2 regions of the Sphingomonas sp. PL20 genome follow, and region 2 is predicted to be linked to the other one. Evidence: predicted binding sites of a transcription regulator. Region 2 holds the regulator's gene; the other holds the start of a gene.
The links. The regulator LexA, encoded in region 2, represses DNA repair genes until DNA is damaged. The targets are predictions, from matches to a motif close to GTTCCNCNCTTGTTCT.

Region 1 (11,974 bases), 420 kb from region 2:
TGAGCCCAAGCGACTTCATCCCGGTCGCCGAAGAATGCGGGTTGATCGAAACGATCGGGGAATGGGTGTTGCGCACCGCCTGTATGGAAGCGGCGGAATGGCCGGACAGCATCCGCGTCGCGGTTAACGTTTCGCCGATCCAGTTCGCCAATCCGGCTTTATCCACCATCGTCACCTCGGCCCTCGCGAAATCGGGGATCAAGCCCGACCGGCTCGAACTCGAAATCACCGAAGGCGTGTTCGTCGATGAAAGCGCCGCGACCGAGCAGATGTTCAAGGCGTTGAAGGGATGCGGCGTGCGGTTGGCGCTCGACGATTTCGGCACCGGCTATTCGTCGCTCGGCTATTTGCGCAAGGCCCCGTTCGACAAGATCAAGATCGACCAGAGCTTCGTGCGCGGGGCGGCAATCGCGGGCAATCGCAACGCCGCGATCATCAAGGCGATCGTCACGCTGGCCGACACGCTGGGCATGGAGACCACCGCCGAGGGCGTGGAAACGCAGGACGAGATCGCGCTGATCGTCGACCTAGGCTGCAGCCACATCCAAGGCTATGTCTACGGCAAGCCCGCCTGCGCCGCCGATGTGCGGGCGCATCTGGCGCTGGCGGGCGACACCGCCACCGCCAGCGGCTTCCGCAACAGCCGTTCGCCCCGAACCTCGCTGCTGCGCAAGGCGCGCATTCGATCGGGCGACGTGGTCGGCGACGTGCGCATCCGCAACATTTCCGCCAGCGGCGCGATGATCGAAGGAATCGATGTCGAGGAAGGCGCGGGCGAAATCGACGTCCAGATCGAGTTGCTGGAAGGCCAGATGCTCCCGGCGCGCTTGCGCTGGGCGGCGAACGGCAAGGCCGGCCTCGAATTTTCCCAAACCTTCAACCTTGACCGACTCGCCGACGCGACACCCGCCCTTCCGGCGCGCAAGGCGGGCTGATCGCCTGCCCTGGCGCGGCCGGAATGGCGCGCTTCGGTTCAGCCGACGCTGTTTCCCGTAGCAGCCGGAGCCGCTGCGGGCGGCGGGGGTGGCGGGGCATCGTCACCGCCCGGCGCGCGACCCTCGGGGCCACGCGGCCCGTGGCGGAAGCCCTCGGGCCCGCCCGGCCCGCCACGCGGCGGCCCCAGCGGCCGCAGCGCCGTCACCTTGCCATCGGCACCGACGAGGAAGGACGCGCGGATCATGCCGTGGCGATAATGGCCCTGCACCGTCACCGTCTGGCCTGGGGCGAGCAAGCCAGTGCCATCGCCCTCGCGCCCGATCTCGACCAAGGCACGCCCGCTCCCATCGGCGAGCACCGCCATCGGGCCGAAGATTTCGGCAACGGTGCCGCGTACGCTGATCACACCGCCATCGTCGCTCAGCGTCTTGATCGCCACCGGCTTGACCGGCGCGAGTTCGACCGTCGGGCCATTCATGCACGCAACCGTCGCGCCGCCGCCGAGGCCGACGGCAAGAAAAGCGGCGGCGATCACCGCCGTGCGCAGCGGCAGTTTGCGGCGTGGGGCTCGCGGCTCCAGCGCGCTGAAATCAGGTTGCGGGGCGGGGCCTTCGATTTGGTCGGTCATTTCCGGATACTCCTGCTTGGGTTGGTGTTGCGCTTTCTAGCGCTGCGTCCCACCACCGCGCTGAACCCGCCGGTTCAGCCTGGGTTTAGCGACCGGGCCTAGCCGCCGGGCAGAAGGATATGGGCATGCGCATCTTGCTGGTCGAAGACGACACCGCACTGGCCGAGGGCATCGCCAAGGCGCTGCGCGCGGAGCATTTCGCGGTCGACATCGCCGCCAATGGCGAGGATGGCGCGCATCTTGGCGACACCGGCAGCTATGACGTGGCGGTGCTCGATCTCGGCTTGCCGATCAAATCGGGCATCACCGTGCTGGAGGAATGGCGTGCCGCCGGACGCGCGCTGCCCGTGCTGATCCTCACCGCGCGCGATGGCTGGTCGGAAAAGGTGGCCGGCTTTCGCGCCGGGGCCGATGATTATCTGACCAAGCCGTTCCGCGTCGAGGAACTCGTCATGCGGCTGCGCGCGCTGGTACGCCGCGCGACCGGTCACGCCGCCGCGCGGATCGTGTGCGGACCCGTCACCTTCGATGCGCAGACCGGACAGGTCGAGCTGGACGGCCTGCCCTTGCGATTGACCGCGCTCGAATGGCGCGTGCTGTCGACATTGATGCTGCGCAAGGGCGTGGTGGTCGACCGGCTCGACTTGCTCGACCATGTCTATGAAGGCGATGCCGATCCCGATTCCAACTCGCTCGAAGTGATCGTCGGCCGCTTGCGCAAGAAGATCGGGGCCGCGCTGATCGAAACCGTGCGCGGGCGGGGATATCGGGTGGTGGAGGGATGAGGCTGCCATCAATCCTCTTGCTCCACCCCGGCGAACGCCGGGGCCCAGTCGTGGGGACCCACGGCATCACACGGCGCATTAGCCAAACGCCGCTCGCGACTGGGCCCCGGCATGCGCCGGGGTGGACCTGCGACGCATGATGCGAACCCTCCTCCCCCGCTCGCTCTACGGCCGCTTGCTGGTCACCGCCCTGCTCGCCACGCTTGCCGCGCTGGCCTTTGCCGCCTTTGCCATCGGGGCCGTGCTTGACCGCTTCGTGATGCACGGGCTTGACCAACGCCTCGACGCGCAAATCGCGGTGCTGGCGCAGGCGATACGGCCGGACGGCTCGGTCGAGCGTGGCCGCCTGGTGCTGGCCGCGCCCTATGACGACCCGCACGGCGGCTGGGGCTGGCGGATCGATGCGCAAGGCAAGACCATCGCCTCCCCCGCTCCGCCCGATCTCGACGCGATGCACCCGCCCCCCGGGCCACGCTTTGACCCGCCCGCCTTGGCCGAGTGGCGCGATGCCCACATCCGTGCGCTCGACTGGCGCGATCGCCACGGTCCGCGCCACGCGCGCAGTCTTACGCTGGCCACGCCCGGTGGACCGGTGCGCATCACCGCCTCTGCCCCGCGCGCGATCGTCGATCGTCCCTTGCGTGCGGCGATGGTGCCGTTGCTCGGGTCGCTGCTGCTGCTCGGTGGCGCGCTCGCGGTCGCCACGCTGGTTCAGCTCCGCATCGGCCTGCGCCCGCTCGCCAAGATGCGCGAGAGCCTGGCCGCGATCCGCAGCGGTGCCGCAACCGCGCTGCCCGACACGCAGCCGACCGAGCTCGCCCCGCTTGCCCATGAGATCAACGCGCTGCTCGCCGAAAATGCCGCCGCGCTCGCCAATGCGCGCGGCCATGTCGCCAATCTCGCGCACGGGCTGAAAACGCCGCTCGCCACGCTCGCGCTCGCGCTGCCGCCGCATGACCCCGATGGCGCACTCAGCGCGCAAGTCGCCCGCATCGATCGCGCGGTCCGCCACCATCTCGGTCGCGCGCGCGCTGCGACCCCCGGCGGGGCGATGCGGGTGGCGACCCCACTCGCTCCGGTGCTGGCCGATCTGGCCGACGCGCTGGCGCGCATTCATGCCGATCGGCCGGTCACGGCGAGAGTGGCCATCGACCCGGCCTTGACCGTCGCGGTCGACCGGCAGGATCTGGACGAGTTGCTCGGCAATTTGCTCGACAATGGCTGGCGCTGGGCGGCCAGCCGCATCGCCGTCACCGCCGCGCGCACCGCCGATGGTCGATTCGTGCGGCTGAGCGTGGAGGATGATGGCGCGGGCATCCCGCCCGAAGCCCGCGCCGCCGCGCTCGCGGCGGGCCAACGCCTCGACGAACGCGGCGACGGCCACGGCTTTGGCCTGTCGATCGCGAGCGAACTGGCCATGCTCTATGGCGGAACGCTGACGCTCGAATCGGCATCGCTCGGTGGTCTCGCCGCGATCGTTACGCTGCCGACGGCACCATCCGCCAACGTCTGAAAAAATTGTCACGTTCCCGCTTCGGTCTCTTGCCTTTCGGCAAGGCCAGCTTTGACCGCGCGTCGCGCGGTAGGACCGGAACGGCCCTGCTGCGAACCGACTCAAAATAGCGACGAACGGAGTCTTTAATTCGTCATTTACGGTATTGCGTGCTCGCGTGATCCGGCACAATCTGTAGGGGTTGAGTTCGGGGGCGAACCCAAGAGCTGGTAGAACACAAGCCGCAACCCCATATTGCGGAGACGGCCCGACCCGTGTTGCACGCATGGGACAGGTCTACTTTTGTTCTCGCAGGTCGCCCGCGACATGGTAGTATTGGGGTTCGCCCGCCGATTCGAACGGATCGGGAACGCGGCTGACCCTGATCGCAGAGTTTTGAACGAGTTGGCAGGGACGCGGCAGATGGATTTTCGGAATACCGGGGAAGCGAGTACGGACATGGCTACGGACGCAATCGAGGCACTGGCAAGCGCTCCAGTCGAAGACACCAGCGGGGCTCAGCGCAAGCTCTCCGCGCGCGGCGATTCCAAGGAAGTGAAGGCGCAGCTCTATCCGGTCGAGGTCGACCATTCGCGCGATGCGCTGCTGACCGATTTCGGCAAGGAAACGCTGCGCGACCGCTATCTGCTGCCCGGCGAGAATTTCCAGGATCTGTTCGTGCGCGTGGCCTCGGCTTATGCCGATGACGCCGCCCATGCGCAGCGCCTCTACGGCTATATCTCGCGGCTGTGGTTCATGCCGGCGACGCCGGTTCTGTCCAATGGCGGCACCGGGCGCGGTCTGCCGATCTCGTGCTTTCTCAATTCGGTGCCCGACAGCCTGGGCGGCATCGTCGATACCTGGAACGAGAATGTCTGGCTGGCGTCGCGCGGCGGCGGCATCGGTACCTATTGGGGCAATGTCCGCGGCATTGGCGAGCCGGTCGGCCTCAACGGCAAGACCAGCGGCATCATTCCGTTCGTGCGCGTGATGGATTCGCTGACGCTCGCCATCAGCCAAGGCTCGCTGCGCCGTGGCTCGGCGGCCTGCTATCTCGACGTGTCGCACCCCGAGATTGAGGAATTCCTCGAAATCCGCAAACCCTCGGGCGATTTCAACCGCAAGGCGCTCAACCTGCACCACGGCGTGCTGATCACCGACGCGTTCATGGAAGCGGTGCGCAGCGGCAGCGAATGGACGCTGACCAGCCCCAAGGATGGCTCGGCGCGCGCCACCGTCGATGCGCGCAGCCTGTTCCAGAAGCTGGTCGAAACGCGGCTTGCCACCGGCGAGCCGTACATCGTCTTTGCTGACCATGTGAACAAGGGCATGCCCAAGCATCACCGCGACCTCGGGCTCAAGGTCTCGACCTCGAACCTGTGCAGCGAAATCACGCTGCCGACGGGCAAGGATCATCTCGGTCACGAACGCACCGCAGTGTGCTGCCTGTCGTCGCTCAACCTGGAAACCTGGGACCAGTGGAAGGACGAAAAGGGCTTTATCGAGGACGTGATGCGCTTCCTCGACAACGTCCTGCAGGATTTCATCGACCGTGCCGAGCCGGGCATGGAGCGCGCGGCCTATTCGGCGATGCGCGAGCGTTCGGTCGGCCTCGGCGTGATGGGCTTCCACTCCTTCCTGCAGGCGCGCGGGCTGCCGTTCGAAGGCGCGATGGCCAAATCGTGGAACCTGCGCATGTTCAAGCACATCAAGGCTCAGGTCGACGAAGCCTCAATGCATCTGGCGACCGAGCGCGGGCCCTGCCCCGACGCCGCCGACATGGGCGTGATGGAGCGCTTCAGCTGCAAGATGGCGATCGCGCCGACCGCGTCGATCAGCATCATTTGCGGCGGTACGTCGGCGTGCATCGAGCCGATCCCGGCCAATATCTACACCCACAAGACGCTGTCGGGCTCCTTCTCGATCAAGAACCCCTATCTCGAAAAGCTGCTCAACGAGAAATCGAAGAACAGCGATGCGGTGTGGAATTCGATTCTCGAGCAAGGCGGATCGGTGCAGCATCTCGACTTCCTCGACCAGGAGGAGAAGGACTGTTTCAAGACCAGCTTCGAGATCGACCAGCGCTGGCTGATCGAGCTCCAGGCCGATCGCACGCCGTTCATCGACCAGTCGACCAGCCTCAACCTGTTCATCCCGGCCGATGTCGAGAAGTGGGATCTGCTGATGCTGCACTTCCGCGCTTGGGAATTGGGCATCAAGTCGCTTTACTATCTCCGCTCCAAATCGGTGCAGCGCGCCGGTTTCGCGGGCGGCGTCGAGGCGGACAACACGATCGAAAAGCCGCAATATGAATTTGCGACGACCGATTACGATGAATGCCTGGCGTGCCAGTGAGGTGTCTCGCGTAAATCCCCCTCACCCTTCCGGCCCTGCGGGCCTCCCTCCCTCTCCCACAAGGGGAGAGGGAAATGAGAGTCCAACTCCCTCTCCCCTTGTGGGAGAGGGAAGGGGCCCGCCCGCAAGGCGGGTGGGAAGGGTGAGGGGGAATGCGGACGGCCTGACCAAGCGCCAGCTATTGCCCGCGCTCACGCCGTTCCGTTCGCGCGACCTTCGCCGCAACGCAACCGAGCCCGAAAAGCACATGCGCCGCGCGCTTCGCTCTGCTTTCCCGGAGGCGAAGTTCCGCTTCCAGGTGCCGCTTGGTCCGTATCATGCCGATTTCTGTTCGCACGCGGCACGGCTGGTGATCGAGATTGACGGTGCCACCCATGCGCACAGCGTGACCTCGGACGAGGCGCGCACGCGCTTTATCGAAGCCGAGGGCTACCGCGTGCTGCGTTTCTGGAACAATGACGTCATGACCAATATCGACGGCGTCATCGCGGCGATCGCGGATCACCTGCCCCACACGCTGAAAGGGGCCACTCATGCCTGAGCAGCCCCCTCACCCTACCCACGCCTGCGGCGCGGGCCCAGTTTCGGGGGAACAGCGCCCCGCGCTGTTCAGGTCATGCCGGGGGCATGACCGACCCGAAACTCCTCTCCCACAAGGGGAGAGGGAGTCTGACTTACTTCTCTTCTTCGAACGTCACGGCGACGTCGGCGTTCGCGCTCAGGCGGACCACGCCGTTCTCGACATCGGCGACCAGGCCGAGCGAGATGAAGTGGTGATGCCCTTCATGGCTCCCGTGCCCTTCGTTGATCAGCGCGCCCGAATCCTTCTTGGTCAGCTTGATGCGGCCGCCCTGGACGTGGTCGACCGTGCCGACATGGACGCCATCGGCGCCGATGACTTCGGCATGTTCCTTGATTTGCGATGCGTCGACCATTTGGGTAGCTCCTTCGTTACGGTTGCGAGTCTCCAACGCACGCCTAGCGCTTTGGATGCAAGGAGGATTGTATGATCCGATCATCCCGCACACGCACAGTCTATGTCGAGCGGCGGATTCGCCGGTGACCGCGTCGATCGCCATCATGTATGCCGTCTCGGCGCTGTTCACCGCGATCGGCCTTGCGCTGCTGCTCGCGCTTCTGCGTCCAGGGAGCGAGGGCCGCGTCTATGCCTTCCGCATGATCGGCACGATGGGCCTCGCGCTCGGCGCCGCGCTCGCCATGTCGGCGACCGCGATGTGGCGCTGGAGTCTGGCGGCGTGACCTCATCCCTTTCTAAAATTTCAAAGCTGTAACCCCTCAAAATCGAACGTACCGGAGTACCCCATGTCCCTCACCGAAGCCCGCAAGCAGTACAAGCCGTTCGAATACCCCTGGGCGTTCGATTTCTGGAAGCGCCAGCAGCAAATCCACTGGATGCCCGAGGAAGTGCCGTTGGGCGAGGATTGCCGCGACTGGGCGCAGAAGCTCAGCGACCATGAGCGCAACCTGCTGACGCAGATCTTCCGCTTCTTCACCCAGGCCGATGTCGAGGTGCAGGATTGCTATCACGAGAAATATGGCCGCATCTTCAAGCCCACCGAAATCAAGATGATGCTGGCGGCGTTCAGCAACATGGAGACGGTGCACATCGCCGCCTACAGCCATTTGCTCGACACGATCGGCATGCCCGAGAGCGAATATGGCGCCTTCCTCGAATATAGCGAGATGAAGGACAAGCACGATTATCTGCAGACCTTCGGCGTCGATTCGGACGAGGACATCGCCAAGACGCTCGCCATGTTCGGCGGCTTTACCGAGGGGCTGCAGCTCTTCGCCAGCTTCGCCATGCTGATGAACTTCCCGCGCTTCAACAAGATGAAGGGCATGGGGCAAATCGTCACCTGGTCGATCCGCGATGAATCGCTGCATTGCGAGGGCATCATCAAGCTGTTCCACACCTTCACCAAGGAACGCGACTGCCTCACCAAATCGGTGCGCAGCGACATTATGGACATGTGCCAGCACACCGTGCGGCTGGAGGACAGCTTCATCGACCTCGCCTTTGAAATGGGGCCGGTCAACGGCATGACGCCCAAGGAGATCAAGAAGTACATCCGCTACATCGCCGATTGGCGGCTGGGGCAATTGGGCATGAAGCCGATCTACATGATCGACGAACACCCCCTCCCCTGGCTCGCGCCGATGCTCAACGGCGTGGAGCACGCCAACTTCTTCGAACAGCGCGCCACCGAATATTCCAAGGCCGCAACGCGCGGCAACTGGAACGAAGTGTGGGACGGCTTCGACAAGCGCCAGAAGGCGAAGGCCGGGGCGGGCGCTGCCGTGGCGAATGAGGATGCGGGCGAGGGTGGGGATATGTTCTCGCGCGCTGGGGTGGCGGCGGAGTAAGTCGCGCCGGGCGTGGGATTAGCGCCAAGCTAATCCCCGCCTTGAGGCGCGACCGGCCGGCGGCGCTACAGCGCCGACCGACGGCACGGGCTTTGCCCGTGCCATAGCGCCAGTAATAGCATTCTGACTGAATTATCCTGTTCGACGAAACATCAACGTCAGGAAAGCCAATGACCGGGAAGTCCGAAAATACCGTTCGGGTATCGCATGAGGAAGCGCTCGCCGCCGCCAAAGCGTGGGCGACGCCGGAGAATTTGGCTCAACTCGACTCGTTGACTGACGCGGACATCGCCGCTCAGATCTCGGGCAATCCCGACGCTGCACCTGAACTAAGCGACGAATGGTTCAAGAACGCGCGGCTGGTAATACCGCTTAAATCCCGCAAGCACGCCGCTTAAGCGAGGATATGCCGGGTTGAAGGTGGTCGGTTCTGCATGAGGTACTGGCCCGTAACCTTTCGAATATCCGCCTCCTGGCAAATACTTTCGCAGAAAGTGAGCCTCCGCGATGATGAATGAGATATCCAATGCAGACCGAGCCGAGCTTGCCTTGGCTGCCGTAACCGATTTCGTCGCCAAGACGGGTGTCGACACAGCGCGCGATGCGATATCAGATCTGATCGTGAACTTGCTGCACCTTGCAAGAGGAAGAGGACTAAACGCTCAGACAATTTTGGACAATGCCTGTGGAATGTTCAAAGAAGAAACCCGAGATGACAAAGAAGGACCAATGATTGACGTTCAGTCCATTTTCATCCGCGTTTTACCGCAAGATGCATGATTTATTATAAGATACTGAACTACAATATGAAAGTGATATGACGAAAGGAGTTTTCATATATCGTTCCGATTCTGACTATGCGGACGATCCAACGTCGCGTTATCAGTTTCCGTCGAAGCTATACCTATCACGAGCCAGAGAGTTGGTAGGTGATTGGGTTATTTTCCTTGAATCGCGACGTGGCGGCAAAAGAGGCTATTTTGCTGCCGCCAAGATTCAAGGGTTGATCGCCGACCCAGACGATCCAGCCAGACATGTCGCTCTGATTGAACCGGGAAGTTTCCTTGAGTTCGATCACCACGTGCCCTTCAGTGACGGCACAGGCCCACTCGAACGAGCATTGTTGAAACCTGACGGCACCCAATCCGGTGGCAAGCAGTCATCGGTGCGCCCAATTTCCGATCAAGATTTCAATCGTATTATCGAACGCGGGCTATCAGATGGGACTGGCTTACTTCCGCGAACTGGCGACGTTTCAATCGACGAAACCTCAAACCGAGTTCTAGATAATAGAACCCCATTCATCTATGAAGTAGAACGATCAAGAATTGATATAGTCACCTCGCGCGCGATACGCGACCGCGCCTTTCGTAGAAATGTTCTTGATGCGTATGACTCCAGGTGCGCTTTCTCAGGCCTTAAACTAATTAACGGCGGGGGCCGAGCCGAAGTAGAAGCCGCTCATATCAGGCCTGTCGAACACGGCGGCCCCGACGCCATAGCAAATGGTTTGGCATTATCAGGAACTGCGCATTGGATGTTCGACCGCGGCTTGATCTCGTTAAATGATGATCTTACCATAACGATCTCTCGTCACGTAAATGACCTAGAGGGCGTCCGAAGCTTCCTTCAGGCAAGCCAGCGTGCAACCGCTCCGAGAGTCGCAGCTCATAGGCCACACCCTAATTTCCTAAAATGGCATAGAGACAATATATATAAACATTAGCTTTCATATGGTGCGCTTGCGAGTTTTGCCGCAGTTGCCCAGCAAGATGACTTTATGAAGCGTATCCGCCGAAATGGTGGTGCACGCGACCTGCTCGCCCCTAAAGGAATCGCAATTTTATATTCGGAGACCGATCGCGCGCTGATGCACCAACTGGGCTTGCGGTTCGGATTTCGAGAATTTCTGTCCGTTCATTCGAAATCCGACGACCACCATCGCATCCTGAAAGCTGCGGGACATATCGATTAGCTTGCGCGCTGCCCGCCCCAACCCTCACGGAATCAACCGCTCCGCGCGCAACTCGCGGAACAGGTCGAAGAACGCGTCGTCGGTCGGCTGATAAACCAGAAACCCCATTCGCCGGCTCTTCGACATGTCGGTGACGACTTCGATCGGCCGCCCGAGATCGGCATCGGTATGCCAGGGCGAGGCCAGCCGCGCCAAATCGGGTTCGGCCAGCCCATCGCGCTCCGCAATGCTGCGCCATACCGCCGCATCGTCCGCCATTTGCTGTTCCAGCGGCAGCACCGTGCCGTCGAACGGTGCGGGTTCGAGACCGAACCAGTCCGCGATCCGCGCCCACATCCAGCTCCAGCGGAAGACGTCGCCATTGACGATGTTGAAGTCCTGATTGGCCGCCGCCGGGGTCTCCGCCGCCCACAGCAATTGCCGCGCGAGCTGGCGGGCGTCGGTCATGTCGGTCAGCGAGTTCCATTGCACAGCGGAGCCCGGAAAGCGGAACGGTCGCCCGAGTTCACGGCACAGCGTCGCATAGACCGCCAGCGTCGTGCCCATGTTCATGGCATTGCCGACGGCCTTGCCGATCACCGTATGCGGGCGATGCACGCTCCAGGTGAAGCCGTCGCGCGCGGCGGCGGCGAACACTTCGTCTTCCTGTGCATAATAGAAATTGTCGACGTCGAGCCGCCCCTGCTCCTCGCGGAACGGCGTCTGCGGCAGCGCGCCTTTGCCATAGGCCTCGAACGGCCCGAGATAATGTTTGAGCCCGGTGACCAAGGCGACGTGGCGCGGCCCGGTGGCACCACGCAGCGCATCCAGCAGATGGCGCACCATCGCGGCGTTGACGCGGATGTTCTCGGCCTCGCTATCCTGCCGCAGCCAGGTGGTGATGAACACCGCATCGGGGCGCAGATCGGCCAGTGCCGCCTGCGTCGCGGCCGCATCTTGCAAGTCCGCCGCGACCGGGAGCACACCGTCCTGCTGTGTTGGACGCCGCGCGAGGCCGTATACGCGCCAGCCATGATCGACCAGCAAGGTCGCCGTCGCGCTGCCGACAATCCCGCTCGCGCCCACTACCAATGCCGTCTTGGTCATCATTGTCTCCGAAAGATTTGGAAACAGGCACGGCGAGCGCGCCCGGTGCGGGGTTAGCGCAGCGCGCGCCGCATTGTTCCGTCCGGGATCATTCGCGCGGTCAGTTCTTCATCCGCCAGCCGGTCTTGAAGATCCACGAGATCACGCCGAGACAGGCGAGCAGGAACACCGCCGTCACGCCGAGGCTCACGCCCACCGACACATCGCCCTTGTCGAAGAACGCCCAGCGAAAGCCGCTGACCAGATACACGACCGGGTTGAACAGGCTGACGGTGCGCCACGGCTGCGGCAGCATGTCGATCGAGTAGAACGCCCCGCCGAGGAAGGTG
Region 2 (11,974 bases):
TATTTCGAAGAGGCACAAGTCGAACGCAACAAGGCGATCGAAAGCCTGTCGCAGGCCCTGGCCGCGCTGGCCGATGGCGATTTGAGCCGCGACGTTGCGAACATGCCGCCTGCCTTTGCTGCAATTGAAACCAGCTTTAATCAAGCACTTACCTCGCTGCGCGGTTTGATCGGCAGCGTGATGGCGAGCAGCGCCGGCATCCGGACCGGTTCCTCGGAAATTGCCCACGCTTCGGAAGATCTGGCGCGCCGGACCGAGGGCACCGCCGCCAGCCTCGAGGAAACGTCGGCATCGCTGGTGCAGATCGATTCCAGGCTGAAGGCAACCGCCGCCGCGACCGCCGAGACGGTCAACCGCGCGCAACAGGCGACCGACACCGTGGCCAATGGCCGCGCGACCGCGGACCAGGCCGTCCAAGCCATGATCCGCGTCGGTGAGAGTGCCAAGGGCATCGATTCGGTGATCGAAGGCCTCGACAAGATCGCGTTCCAAACGCGCGTTCTCGCGATGAACGCCGCCGTCGAAGCGGGACGCGCCGGCGATTCGGGGCGTGGCTTCGCGGTTGTGGCTGATCTGGTGTCCGCGCTGGCGATGCGTGCCGAGGAAGAGGCGAAGCGCGCGCGCGATCAGTTGACCGTGACGCAGGCCGACATTGGCACCGCCGTCAATGCCGTGAAAAACGTCGACACGTCGCTGACCGACATCTCCGGCGATGTGGCAAAGGTCCATGATCTGTTGGGCTCGATGGCCGACGATGCCGTGGCGCAATCTTCGGCTCTGAGCGAAATCTCGGCGGCGATCAGTTCGATGGACCGTACTACGCAGCAGAACGCCGCGATGGTCGAGCAAACGTCGGCCGCCGCGCGCAATCTTACCAGCGAAGTTGGATCGCTGGCGCAGCAGACCGAGCGGTTCAAGACGGGAAGCGCCGCTGCTCCGGCTGGGTCCGCCGCGCCTCGGCGGTCGGCGCGCGCCAATGGCCGTGCGGTCAATGCTGCCGGTAGCGCGTCGGTTCAGTAACCACCGCAGCGGTCTGCGGGTGGTCGGGCGCTCAGCGCCGCGACCACCACAGCAGCGCGCCACCCGCCAGCGCGATCAGCGCGCCGTAGACCGCCCATTCGCCCTTGGCGAGCATGGGGCTCGATGCGGGCCACATGATAAGGCCAAGGCCCTGGCCCGCGAACAGCACCCCGAAGGCCAGTAGGATGACGCCCGCCACAAGGGCGAGCGCCTTCACCGGGTTCACGAACGGGCGTCGAGCGCGACGTAATCGCGCTGCGTCGGGCCGGTGTAGAGCTGACGCGGACGGCCGATCTTCTGCTCCGGATCGGCGATCATTTCATTCCACTGCGCGACCCAGCCGACGGTGCGCGCCAGCGCGAACAGGGCGGTGAACATCGTCGTCGGGAAACCAATCGCCGAGAGGATGACGCCCGAGTAGAAGTCAACGTTCGGGAACAGCTTCTTGTCGATGAAATACGGGTCGCTCAGCGCCATTTCCTCGAGCTTCAGCGCGACGTCGAACACGGGGTCCGACACCTTCATCGCGGCGAACACTTCGCGCACAGTCTGCTGCATCACGGTCGCGCGCGGATCGTAATTCTTGTACACGCGGTGGCCAAAGCCCATCAGGCGGAACGGATCGTTCTTGTCCTTGGCGCGCGCGATATATTCGGGGATGCGGTCGACCGTGCCGATTTCGCGCAGCATGTTGAGCGCGGCTTCGTTGGCACCGCCATGCGCCGGGCCCCACAGGCAGGCGATGCCCGCCGCGATGCACGCGAACGGATTGGCACCCGACGAGCCGGCAAGGCGCACGGTCGAGGTCGAGGCGTTCTGCTCATGGTCGGCGTGGAGGATGAAGATGCGGTCCATCGCCTTTTCGATCACCGGATCGACGACATATTCCTCGGCCGGAACGCCGAAGGTCATGCGCAGGAAGTTGCCGGTGTAGCTCAGCTCGTTCTTGGGGTGCATGAACGGCTGGCCGATCGAATATTTATACGCCATCGCGGCGATCGTCGGCATCTTGGCAATCAGGCGATGGCTCGCGATCATGCGCTGCTGCGGATCGGTGATGTCGGCCGAATCCTGATAGAAGGCCGACAGCGCGCCGACGACACCGCACATGATCGCCATCGGATGCGCATCGCGCCGGAAGCCGCGATAGAAGGTTGCGAGCTGTTCGTGCAGCATCGTGTGGCGGCTGATCGTGTAGGTGAACTTGTCGAGCTCGTCCTTGGTCGGCAACTCGCCGTTCAGCAGGAGATGGCACACCTCCATGAAGCTCGACTGTTCGGCCAATTGCCCGATCGGGTAACCGCGGTGCAGCAGCACGCCTTCGTCGCCGTCGATGTAGGTGATCGCCGAATCGCAGCTTGCGGTCGAGGTGAAGCCCGGATCGTATGTGAACATCCCGGTCTGGGCATACAGCTTTCGAATATCGATCACGTCTGGACCCACGCTACCGTGCAGGACCTTCAAATCGAGATCCTTGTCTGCGGCGTTCAGCTTGACAGTGTCAGTCATCGGTCGTCCTTTCGTGACGTCTATGCGGCCATCTGGTCGGCGATACGCCCCAGGCTCTCTTCGCGCCCGAGCAAGTCGAGCACGTCGAAGATCCCAGGCGAGGTCTTGCGTCCGGTCAGTGCGGCGCGCAGCGGTTGCGCGACTTGACCGAGCTTGACCCCTGCATCGTCGGCGACCTGCCGAACCGCAGCTTCGAGCGCCTCCGTATCCCAGTCTTCGACCGCGTCAAGCGCCGCGTGCACCTGCGCGAGCAATGCTGGGGCAGAACCCGACAGCAGCGCTGTCGCATCATGGTCCATCGCAAGCGGGCGCGTGCGAAAAAGAAAGGCAGCACCGCTGGCCAATTCATTGAGATTGGCTGCGCGCGGTTTCAGCGAGGCCATGCTGCGACGCAGAAGATCGAGCTGTTCGGCGTTCGGCGTGATCTCGAGTCGCGGTGCCACCAACTCGGCCAGGCGCGCATCGTCGGCCTGTCGAATATACTGACCGTTCAAATTTTCGAGTTTCTTCAAATCGAACCGCGCGGGCGATTTGCCAACGCCGTCGAGATCGAACCATGCGATCGCCTGGTCGCGGCTGATGACTTCATCATCGCCATGCCCCCAGCCGAGCCGCAGCAGATAATTTTCCAGCGCCTCGGGCAGAATGCCCAGTTCGTCGCGATAGAATTCCACGCCGACCGCGCCGTGGCGCTTGGACATTTTCGCGCCGTCCGACCCGTGGATCAGCGGGATGTGCGCATAGACCGGGTCGGGCCAGCCGCCCTCGATCGCGTTCATCGCGCGCATGATGGGAAGCTGACGGAAGGCGTTGTTGAGATGGTCGTCGCCGCGGATGATGTGCGTCACGCCCATGTCGTGATCGTCGACCACCACCGCCAGCATATAGGTCGGCGTGCCGTCCGAACGCAGCAGCACGAAATCGTCGAGCTCGGCATTCTGCACGGTAACGCTGCCCTGGACGCGGTCCTCGATCGTGGTGGCACCCTCGCGCGGGGCCTTCAGCCGCACGACGAACGGCGCGCCCTCGGGCGCTTCCTCAGGCGACCGGTCGCGCCAGCGGCCGTCATAGCGCATCGGCTTGCCCGCCGCCTTCTGCGCCTCGCGCATCTCGGTCAGTTCTTCGGCGGTGGCGAAGCATTTATATGCCTGGCCGGCCGCCAGCAATTGATAGGCGACCTCGGCATGGCGTGCGGCGCGCGAAAATTGGAAGACTTCCTCGCCGTCCCAGTCGAGCCCGAGCCAGCGCATCGATGTCAGAATCGCGTCGATCGCGGGCTGGGTCGAGCGCGCACGATCGGTATCTTCGATGCGCAGCAGGAACTTGCCGCCATGGTGACGCGCGTAGAGCCAGTTGAACAAGGCGGTACGCGCCCCGCCAATGTGCAGGAAGCCGGTCGGCGACGGTGCGAACCGGGTGACGACCGTGGCGTCATTGGGGGTGGTGGTGGCGCCGACGGCGGGGGCCGTGGCGGGATCAGATATTGCGCTCAATCGCGCATACTCCCAGACTTAAGGATGGATGGCCGGTTCAGCCTTGAGCGCCCCTAGCACGCACCTTCCCGCGCTTCAAATCGGCGTGCTTCGGGGGTTTGCCGCCGTCAATGCCCGACTCGAGCGGTGGCTGGAGGCGGAGCGCGACCAACTGGCCTTGTGGGTGCCGGTCGCCTTGGGCGCAGGGATCGCTTTGTGGTTCGTGCTGCCCGACCCGGCGGCGTGGCGGGCGGCGGCATGTCTTGCACTGGCGGTGGCGCTTGGCGGCGTGGCGTTTGCGCGACATGGGCGGGCGGCGCGGGTGGTCGCGGTGGGCGGGTTTTGCGTCTTGCTTGGGCTGGCAATGATCTGGAGCCGCTCGGAGCGAGTCGCGGCGGGTGTGCTTGCCCGCCCGACGATCGCGACCTTCACCGCGCGGGTCGAACGAGTCGAGCCGCTGGTGGCGCGGGGTCTTGTGCGCGTGCGGCTCGCGCCGATCCGGGTGCTGGCGGTGCCCGAGCGGCGCGGGCCGCCCCAGCCATTGCCGACGCTGCCTGCACATCTTCGGGTCAATCTGACCGAGGCCGATGTTCCAGTCGGGCTGGTGCCGGGGGCGACGTTGTTGCTGTCGGCGCGGTTGATGCCGCCGCCCGAACCTGCCGTGCCCGGTGCCTATGATTACGCCCGCACTGCCTGGTTCGATGGCATCGGCGCGACCGGGCGCGGCTTCGCGCCGATCCGCATCATCGCTGGCGGCGGCACGGCGGCGGAAGCGGGGCTGCGCGTACGATTGTCGCAGCATATTCAAGCGCAAGCGGGCGGGGGCGGGGCTGGAGGCATTGCCGCCGCGCTGGCAACAGGTGACCAGGGCAGCATCCCGATGGCCGACAATGACGCGATGCGTCGTTCGGGCCTTGCGCATCTGCTCTCGGTCAGCGGCTTGCACATTACGGCGGCGGTCGGCGCGGTGATGGTGCTGGTCATGCGGCTGCTCGCGCTCAGCCCGTGGCTGGCCTTGCGCTGGCGCTTGCCGCTGATCGCAGCGGGGGCGGGGGCGCTCGCGGCGATCGGCTACACGCTGCTGACCGGGGCCGAGGTGCCGACGATCCGCTCCTGCGTCGCTGCGCTGTTCGTGCTCGTCGCGCTGGCGCTGGGGCGCGAGGCGTTGACGCTGCGGCTGGTCGCGGCGGGCGCGGTGGTCGTGTTGCTGCTCTATCCCGAGGCGCTGGCGGGGCCGAGCTTCCAATTGTCCTTCGCCGCCGTCGCTTCGATTATCGCGCTTAACGAACATCCGACGGTGCGCGGCTGGTTCGGCCCGCGCGAGCAATCGCGGCTGGCGAAGCTCGCGCGCGAACTGGCGTCCTTATTGTTGACGGGCCTTGTCGTGGAACTGGCGCTGCTGCCGATTTCGCTATTCCACTTTCAGAAAGCCGGGGTGTACGGCGCGGTCGCCAATATCGTGGCGATCCCGCTGACCACCTTCGTGACGATGCCGCTGGAAGCGCTGGCATTGCTGTTCGATTGCATCGGCGCGGGAGCACCGTTCTGGTGGGCGACGGCGCGGTCGCTCGATCTGTTGCTGTGGATCGCGCACACCACCGCCGCCGTTCCGGGATCGGTCGCGCCGCTACCCGCCATGCCGGGCGCGGCTTACGCCCTGATGGTGGTGGGTGGTCTGTGGCTGGCTTTATGGCGCACGCGCTGGCGGCGGTTGGGGCTCTTGCCGCTGGCGGCGGGCGCGCTGTGGGCGCTGCTGACGCCCGCGCCCGATGTGCTGGTGACGGGCGATGGTCGCCACGTCGCGATCCGCACCGGGCACGGCGATCTGGCGCTGCTGCGCGACCGTACCGGGGATTACACCGCCGATATGCTGGCCGAGAATGGCGGGATCGAGGATTTGCCGGTGCTGATGTCGGAGCAACCCGAGGCGCGCTGCAGCCGCGACCTGTGCCTGATGACGCGCCGCGCGGGCGACCGCGACTGGCGCATCCTCGCGACGCGCAGCGCCTACCTCGTCCCCGCGCCCGCGTTGGTTGCGGCGTGCGCCAGCGCTGACATCGTCATCAGCGAACGCCGCCTGCCGCGCCGCTGCGCACCGCGCTGGCTGCGGCTTGATCGCGCGACGCTGGCGCGCAGCGGCGGCGTGGCGATCGCGCTGGGCACGGCCTCGGTGCGGACCGTCCGTCATGCGGGCGACCGGCATCCGTGGGTGACGATTCCGGTATCATCGAAGCTGTCGCGGTTCCGCAAAGGGAATGAGGCTCGCCACCGCTGAGGGCGTTCGTTAGCTGGTGGCGCGGCGCTGCGGCCTTCTATTTGATTGGCGCCAGCGTGATGGAGCTACCTTTCACCACCCAGACCGTTTTGGGCGCAGTCCCCACGAACAGCGGCATATGCAGATTGTAGGAGGTAAAAACATGGATCTCGGTCGGAACTGGGTCCAGCAAATGCGTGGTCATGAAGCCTTCTGCTGTTGCACCCGGTGGCAGTTTGGGGGGCTTCATCGCGAGACAACTGACATTAAACGGACGGGAAGACAGCACGTGTCCGTCCGGCGCAACGACGACGCGATAGTTGCCTCCCATCACGTAGGTGGCGGCATCCTGCTGGGCCGTCAGCAAGTAGACCGCGACTGGCCCCCCATTGGGCGACGGTAGCACGACCGTATTGAACGGTGCTGGCGTGCACGGTTCGTACTTTTGCGCCTTCGCGCGTTCGACCGCTATCTCGCGTGCGTGCGCGAGGAAGGCTTGCGACGGGGTGAGCGCTACCGGTTGGGGCAATTGTTCCTGACGCACCACCTTTCCGCCACGAACATCGGCGACGAAAAAGGCCTGGGCGGTTGCATTGCTCCCGCGGTAGTAGGTCACGTGCAAGGTTTGCTCGTCGGACACTTCGACGACATATCCGCCCACGCCGGTCAGTTGATCTTTCGGGACTGCGGCCATCAGCGCATCGGTGCTGACCCAGGCCGCACGATCGAAACCGTAAATTAGCCTCCCGGTGTTGGACGCGTGCGCGATGCGCTGCTCGTTGGAAGGCGCGGTTGGGGAAGGCGCGGTTGATCCCGGAACGGCAGATGGAGGCCTGCCCGCATCCTGACCGGGGACCGCCGAGATTAAAGCGATCAAAGGCAATAGCATCGGCTGTCTCCCGCAAAGACAGATACCTGACCTATGGTCTGTGGTTAGACAATGCCGGCACGAACAAAAAGCGTTCGCACCGTTTAAGATTGCTGGCCATCGCCAGAATCGACGTCAAACTTTTCTACATAGCGCTGTGTTTCGGTAGCGCTCGGCGACTGTCTACTTCTCCCTCAGTCGTACCGCCGCAAAATCCCGGCCAGCTTGCCCTGCACGCGCACTTGCGCGGGCGCATAACGCTGCGGGTCATACGCCCGGTTCGCCGGGTCGAGCCGGATCATCGCGCCTTCGCGGCGGAAGAATTTGAGCGTCGCTTCGCTGTCTTCGATCAGCGCCACGACGATCTCGCCGTCGCGCGCCACTTCCTGGCGCTTGATCAGCGCATAATCGCCATCCAAAATCCCGGCTTCGACCATCGAATCCCCGGCGACCTCCAGCGCATAATGCTCGCCACTGCCGAGCAAAGCGGCGGGGACGGCGAGCATCGAAGCACCTTCGAATGCCTCGATCGGCACACCGGCGGCGATGCGGCCGTGCAGCGGGATTTCGATCACGTCATTGGCAGGCTCGGGCATTGCGCGAACGTTGGCGGCGGGCGCAGCGGTGGTCTTGGTCGGCGTGTTGCTGCCGCGCTCGGGCATTTTAAGCACTTCGAGCGCGCGTGCGCGATTGGGCAGGCGGCGGATAAACTGGCGTTCCTCGAGCGCGCTGATCAGGCGGTGGACGCCCGATTTGGATTTGAGGTCGAGCGCTTCCTTCATTTCCTCGAACGAGGGCGACACGCCGGTTTCATCAAGCCGGTCGTTGATGAAGCAGATCAGCTCATGCTGCTTGCGCGTTAGCATCGCTCGGGCCCTTTCGTCGGAACAGACTGCGAACCTATACGGAACGAAAAATCGCGCGTCAAGCGTGGGCTTTAGGGGAGCGCGAGGATTTCCACCGAGTCGCCCGCTCCGGCCGCTGGCGCATGCGGCGCGCGCGCGATCAGGCAATCCGCCTCGGCAAGGGTCCGCAGCAACGAGGAGTCCTGGCGCTGTGCCACATACACGCGCCCATCGCGGGTTTGCGCCCGGAGATAATCCTGCCGCCGGTCATTGGCGGGCAGGGCCGCGCCCAGTATGGCGGTGCGTAAGACCGGCACGGCCGCGCGCGCGCCGCTCAGATGCGCGATCAGCGGGCGCAGGAACACCGTCGCCGTGACGAAGGCCGACACCGGGTTGCCGGGCAGGCCCAGTACCGTCATCCCGCGCAAGCGCCCCGCCAGCATCGGCTTGCCGGGCCGCAGCGCGATCCGCCAGAAATCGATCGTCCCGCCCGCCGCCTCCAGCGCCGGGCGGATCAGGTCATGGTCGCCGACCGAAGCGCCCCCGGTGGTGACGAGAATGTCGGCGTCCACCGCAGCAAAGGCGGCGGCGATGGCATCGAGTCGATCGGGCAGGATACCGAGCGGGAGGATGTCGACCGGTAAGTCGGCCAGCAACGCCGCCAGCATCACGCTGTTGGATTCGGGCAAGGCCTCGGGGGCACCGCTCGCCCCCGGGGCGACCAGTTCGTCACCGCTCGCGACCACCGCGACGCGCAACCGCCGCGCGACCGTCAGCGCGCCGTGCCCGGCGATCGCCGCCAGCGAGAGACGCGCTGCCGTCAGCCGCTCGCCCTTGGCGATGAGCAACTCGCCGCTGGTGAAATCGAGCCCCTTGCGACGGATATTGCCGCCGCGCACCGGTCCGTCGCCGGACAGGGTAAGGCTGTCGCCGTCGCGGGCCGCCTCTTCCTGGACCAGCACGCTATCGGCTCCGGACGGGAGCGCCGCACCGGTGAAGATGCGCACGGCCTCCCGCGCGCCGCACGTCCCGTCAAAGGGTCGCCCGGCGGCGCTCTCGCCAATCACGCGCAGCGGGCCCGGCAAATCGTCGAACCGTACCGCATAGCCATCCATCGCCGACAGGTCGGCATAAGGCTGCGTGCGCAGCGCACAGACGTCGCTCGCCAGCCAGCGACCCGCCGCCGCCGCCAAAGGCACCGTTTCCGTCGCCACTGCGGTGCCCAGCGCGAACAGGCGCTCTTGCGCTTCGGACACGGACATCAGGGGAGCGGGCATAAGGCAGCTTTCAAAGGTGTAAGCGGGGGAATCAGCGCGCCGCCAGGCGGGGCGTCGCGCTTGCCATCGTCAAACGCGTGATCGTGCCGCCCGCATCGCCGCGCTGCACGTCGAACGTGCCGCCAAGCTGCCGGGCCAGTGTCGTCGCGATCGTCAGCCCGAGACTGGTCGGAAGCGTGATGTCAAAGTCGGTCGGCAAGCCCACGCCATTGTCGGTGACGGAGAGGTTCAACAGGCCGTCGGCGCTTTTAACACGGATGTCGATCTGCCCGGTTTCGCGGTCGGCAAAGCCGTGTTCGAACGCATTCGCCACCGCTTCCGCCAGGATCAAGGCGAGCGGGATCAGCGCATTGGGATCGAGCACCATGTCCGCTTGCGCATCGACCCGGCACGCAATGCCGGGCTTGCCGCCGGCTTCGGCGAGATCGGCGACCAAATCGGTTACGAACCGATCCAGCGCGACCTGGCCACCGCTCACATCATAGAGCTGGCGCTGGATCCGGCCGATCAGCTGGACGCGGTGGACGGCGTTGTCGAGAATCTGCCGCGCGCCCGCATCGGTAAGGGCGCGACGCTGGACGCTGAGCAAGGCCGCAACCATCATCAGATTGTTCGACACACGATGTTGCAATTCGTTGAACAGCACATCGCTGCGCTCGACCAGATCGAGCCGCTGGGCCGCCAATTCGCGCGTGCGCTCGCGTTCTTCGCGCAGCCGGGCATTGGCCTTTTGCATCATATCGACCAGCGCAATATCGACCGCGACGACGCCGATATAAAAGAGCAAGGCCGTCGCGGTGGGCGCTCCGATCTGAAAACTGAACAGCGGCGCGATGAAAAAGTACCAGGCGATGAGCCCGCACAGAATGGCCGACAGCACGCCGGGCCCGCGACCCCAGAGAAAGGCGGAGATAATGACCGCCGGAAAGAAGGTGAGAAACGGAAATCCCGGCGGGAAATACGGGTTCAGCGCACTACGCAAGAGCCCGGCCAGAACAGCCGACAGCGCCGCGAAAACATAGGCAAGGATCGGGCGATCGGTCAGGAGCGGCAAACGTTCCAGCAGGTTCGGTCGTAGGTCATTCATTCGGTCAGATACCAATTCCCTCAGGGCCGCGCAGTATTCTCGATCAAGATTCGGATACTCCGCCCGCTACCGTCGCGCATCCTACGCCATCGTATGACCGTGTCGCAAATGCGCGAACGGCGCGCGCGCGCGCCGGGGTAGTTGCACGGAAACCACAGTCGTGTGGCAATCCCGGGCTTCTGCCCAAACTGTCACAATCGCGACATAATCTCGGCCTAGCCGCGCCTCAGCAACCAGACTGTACCAGTCGAAGACCGCTCAGAGCGCATCGCGCAGACACCCGCAAAGGGCGCTGCGCGCGTGTTGTCATGTCCGCAGTACGCTAAACTCAAAATGGGGAACATCGTGTCCAAATCACTCGTCGCAAAGTCCGCACTCCTGTTCGGCACCGCGTTTGTCGCGCTTGCCGGTGCCAGCGCTGCCAGCGCGCAGGATGCTCCTGCTGCTGCCGCAGCGGCGCAGACGCCCGCCGCAGAAGATAATCTCGGCGATATCGTCGTCACCGCGCAACGCCGCAGCGAGAACCTGCAGAAGGTGCCGGTTTCGGTCGGCGTGCTGCAGGGTGCCGATCTGCGCAACTTCACGGCGGGCGGCGGCGATACGCTGCTCGAACTCGCCAACCGCGTCCCCGGCCTTTACGCCGAGACGACCACCGGCAAGATCTTCCCGCGCTTCTACATTCGCGGCCTCGGCAATATCGATTTCTACCTCGGCGCCTCGCAGCCCGTGTCGATCATCCAGGACGATGTCGTGCTCGAGCATGTCGTGCTGAAGTCCAACCCGGTGTTCGACGTGAACCAGATCGAAGTGCTGCGCGGGCCGCAGGGCACGCTGTTCGGCCGCAACACCACGGCCGGCATCATCAAGTTCGACACGAACAAGCCGACCAACGATTATGAAGGCCGCGCGACGGCGTCCTATGGCAGTTACAACACCGTGTCGGTCGACGCCGGCGTCGGCGGGCCGATCGTCAAGGACGTGCTCTCGTTCCGCGTGTCGGGTCTGTATCAGCGTCGCGATAACTGGATCGACAACAGCTATACCGGCCCGAGCGATGACGGCACCGTCGGCGGCAAGAACAAGCTCGGCGGCTTCGAGGAGAAGGACGTCCGCCTCCAGTTGATGCTGACCCCGCCCGAAACCGGCTTCACCGGCATCGTTTCGGCGCATGCGCGCAATTACTCGGGCACTTCGACGATCTTCCATCGCGGCGCGATCAAGCTCGGCACCAACGATGTCAGCGCCGAACCGCGCGACAGCATCGCGCTCGATGAGGGCCATAACAATCCGCAGGCGTACCGGACCTATGGCGGCTCGTTCAACGCGAAGAACGATTTCGGCGCGGTCACGCTGACCTCGATCACTGCGTATGAATCGACGTCGGGCTATAGCCGCGGCGACACCGATGGCGGTGCCGCAGTCAATTTCGCGGGCGGCAAATTCTATGGCGAGAGCCAGGGCCGCGTTCGCGATCTCGACCAGCTGAGCCAGGAACTGCGTCTGGCCAGCAATGGCACCGGGCGTTTCAAGTGGCAGATCGGCGGCATCTACTTTGAATCGCGCGATACGACCGAATTCGACCAGCGCGGTTTCTTCCTGCTCGACAATTCGTTCGGGACCAACCCGAACCCGAACAACTTCG

Region 1: a site for LexA is predicted at 4,136-4,151, ahead of H4W01_RS03215 (ribonucleoside-diphosphate reductase subunit alpha). Genes of this name have one in related genera too.

The regions. Positions count from the first base shown of each region.
Region 1 covers NZ_JAGINH010000002.1:645,221-657,194, reverse strand. Annotated here, with positions in the region: gene H4W01_RS03235 (EAL domain-containing protein) at 1-935, shown strand, start outside; gene H4W01_RS03230 (hypothetical protein) at 974-1,564, opposite strand; gene H4W01_RS03225 (response regulator) at 1,690-2,349, shown strand; gene H4W01_RS03220 (sensor histidine kinase) at 2,489-3,862, shown strand; gene H4W01_RS03215 (ribonucleoside-diphosphate reductase subunit alpha) at 4,265-6,196, shown strand; gene H4W01_RS03210 (endonuclease domain-containing protein) at 6,339-6,737, shown strand; gene H4W01_RS03205 (DUF2171 domain-containing protein) at 6,871-7,131, opposite strand; gene H4W01_RS03200 (hypothetical protein) at 7,256-7,456, shown strand; gene H4W01_RS03195 (ribonucleotide-diphosphate reductase subunit beta) at 7,520-8,584, shown strand; gene H4W01_RS03190 (hypothetical protein) at 8,755-8,982, shown strand; gene H4W01_RS03185 (hypothetical protein) at 9,092-9,364, shown strand; gene H4W01_RS22770 (hypothetical protein) at 9,492-9,662, opposite strand; gene H4W01_RS03180 (HNH endonuclease) at 9,666-10,310, shown strand; partial or broken gene H4W01_RS03175 (NaeI family type II restriction endonuclease) at 10,344-10,559, shown strand; gene H4W01_RS03170 (SDR family oxidoreductase) at 10,584-11,645, opposite strand; gene H4W01_RS03165 (ABC transporter permease) at 11,746-11,974, opposite strand, start outside.
Region 2 covers NZ_JAGINH010000002.1:1,060,269-1,072,242, forward strand. Annotated here, with positions in the region: gene H4W01_RS05030 (protoglobin domain-containing protein) at 1-1,020, shown strand, start outside; gene H4W01_RS05035 (hypothetical protein) at 1,052-1,246, opposite strand; gene H4W01_RS05040 (citrate synthase) at 1,243-2,529, opposite strand; gene gltX (glutamate--tRNA ligase) at 2,550-4,022, opposite strand; gene H4W01_RS05050 (ComEC/Rec2 family competence protein) at 4,066-6,276, shown strand; gene H4W01_RS05055 (hypothetical protein) at 6,314-7,144, opposite strand; gene lexA (transcriptional repressor LexA) at 7,318-7,989, opposite strand; gene H4W01_RS05065 (molybdopterin molybdotransferase MoeA) at 8,061-9,245, opposite strand; gene H4W01_RS05070 (sensor histidine kinase) at 9,277-10,332, opposite strand; gene H4W01_RS05075 (TonB-dependent receptor) at 10,666-11,974, shown strand, end outside.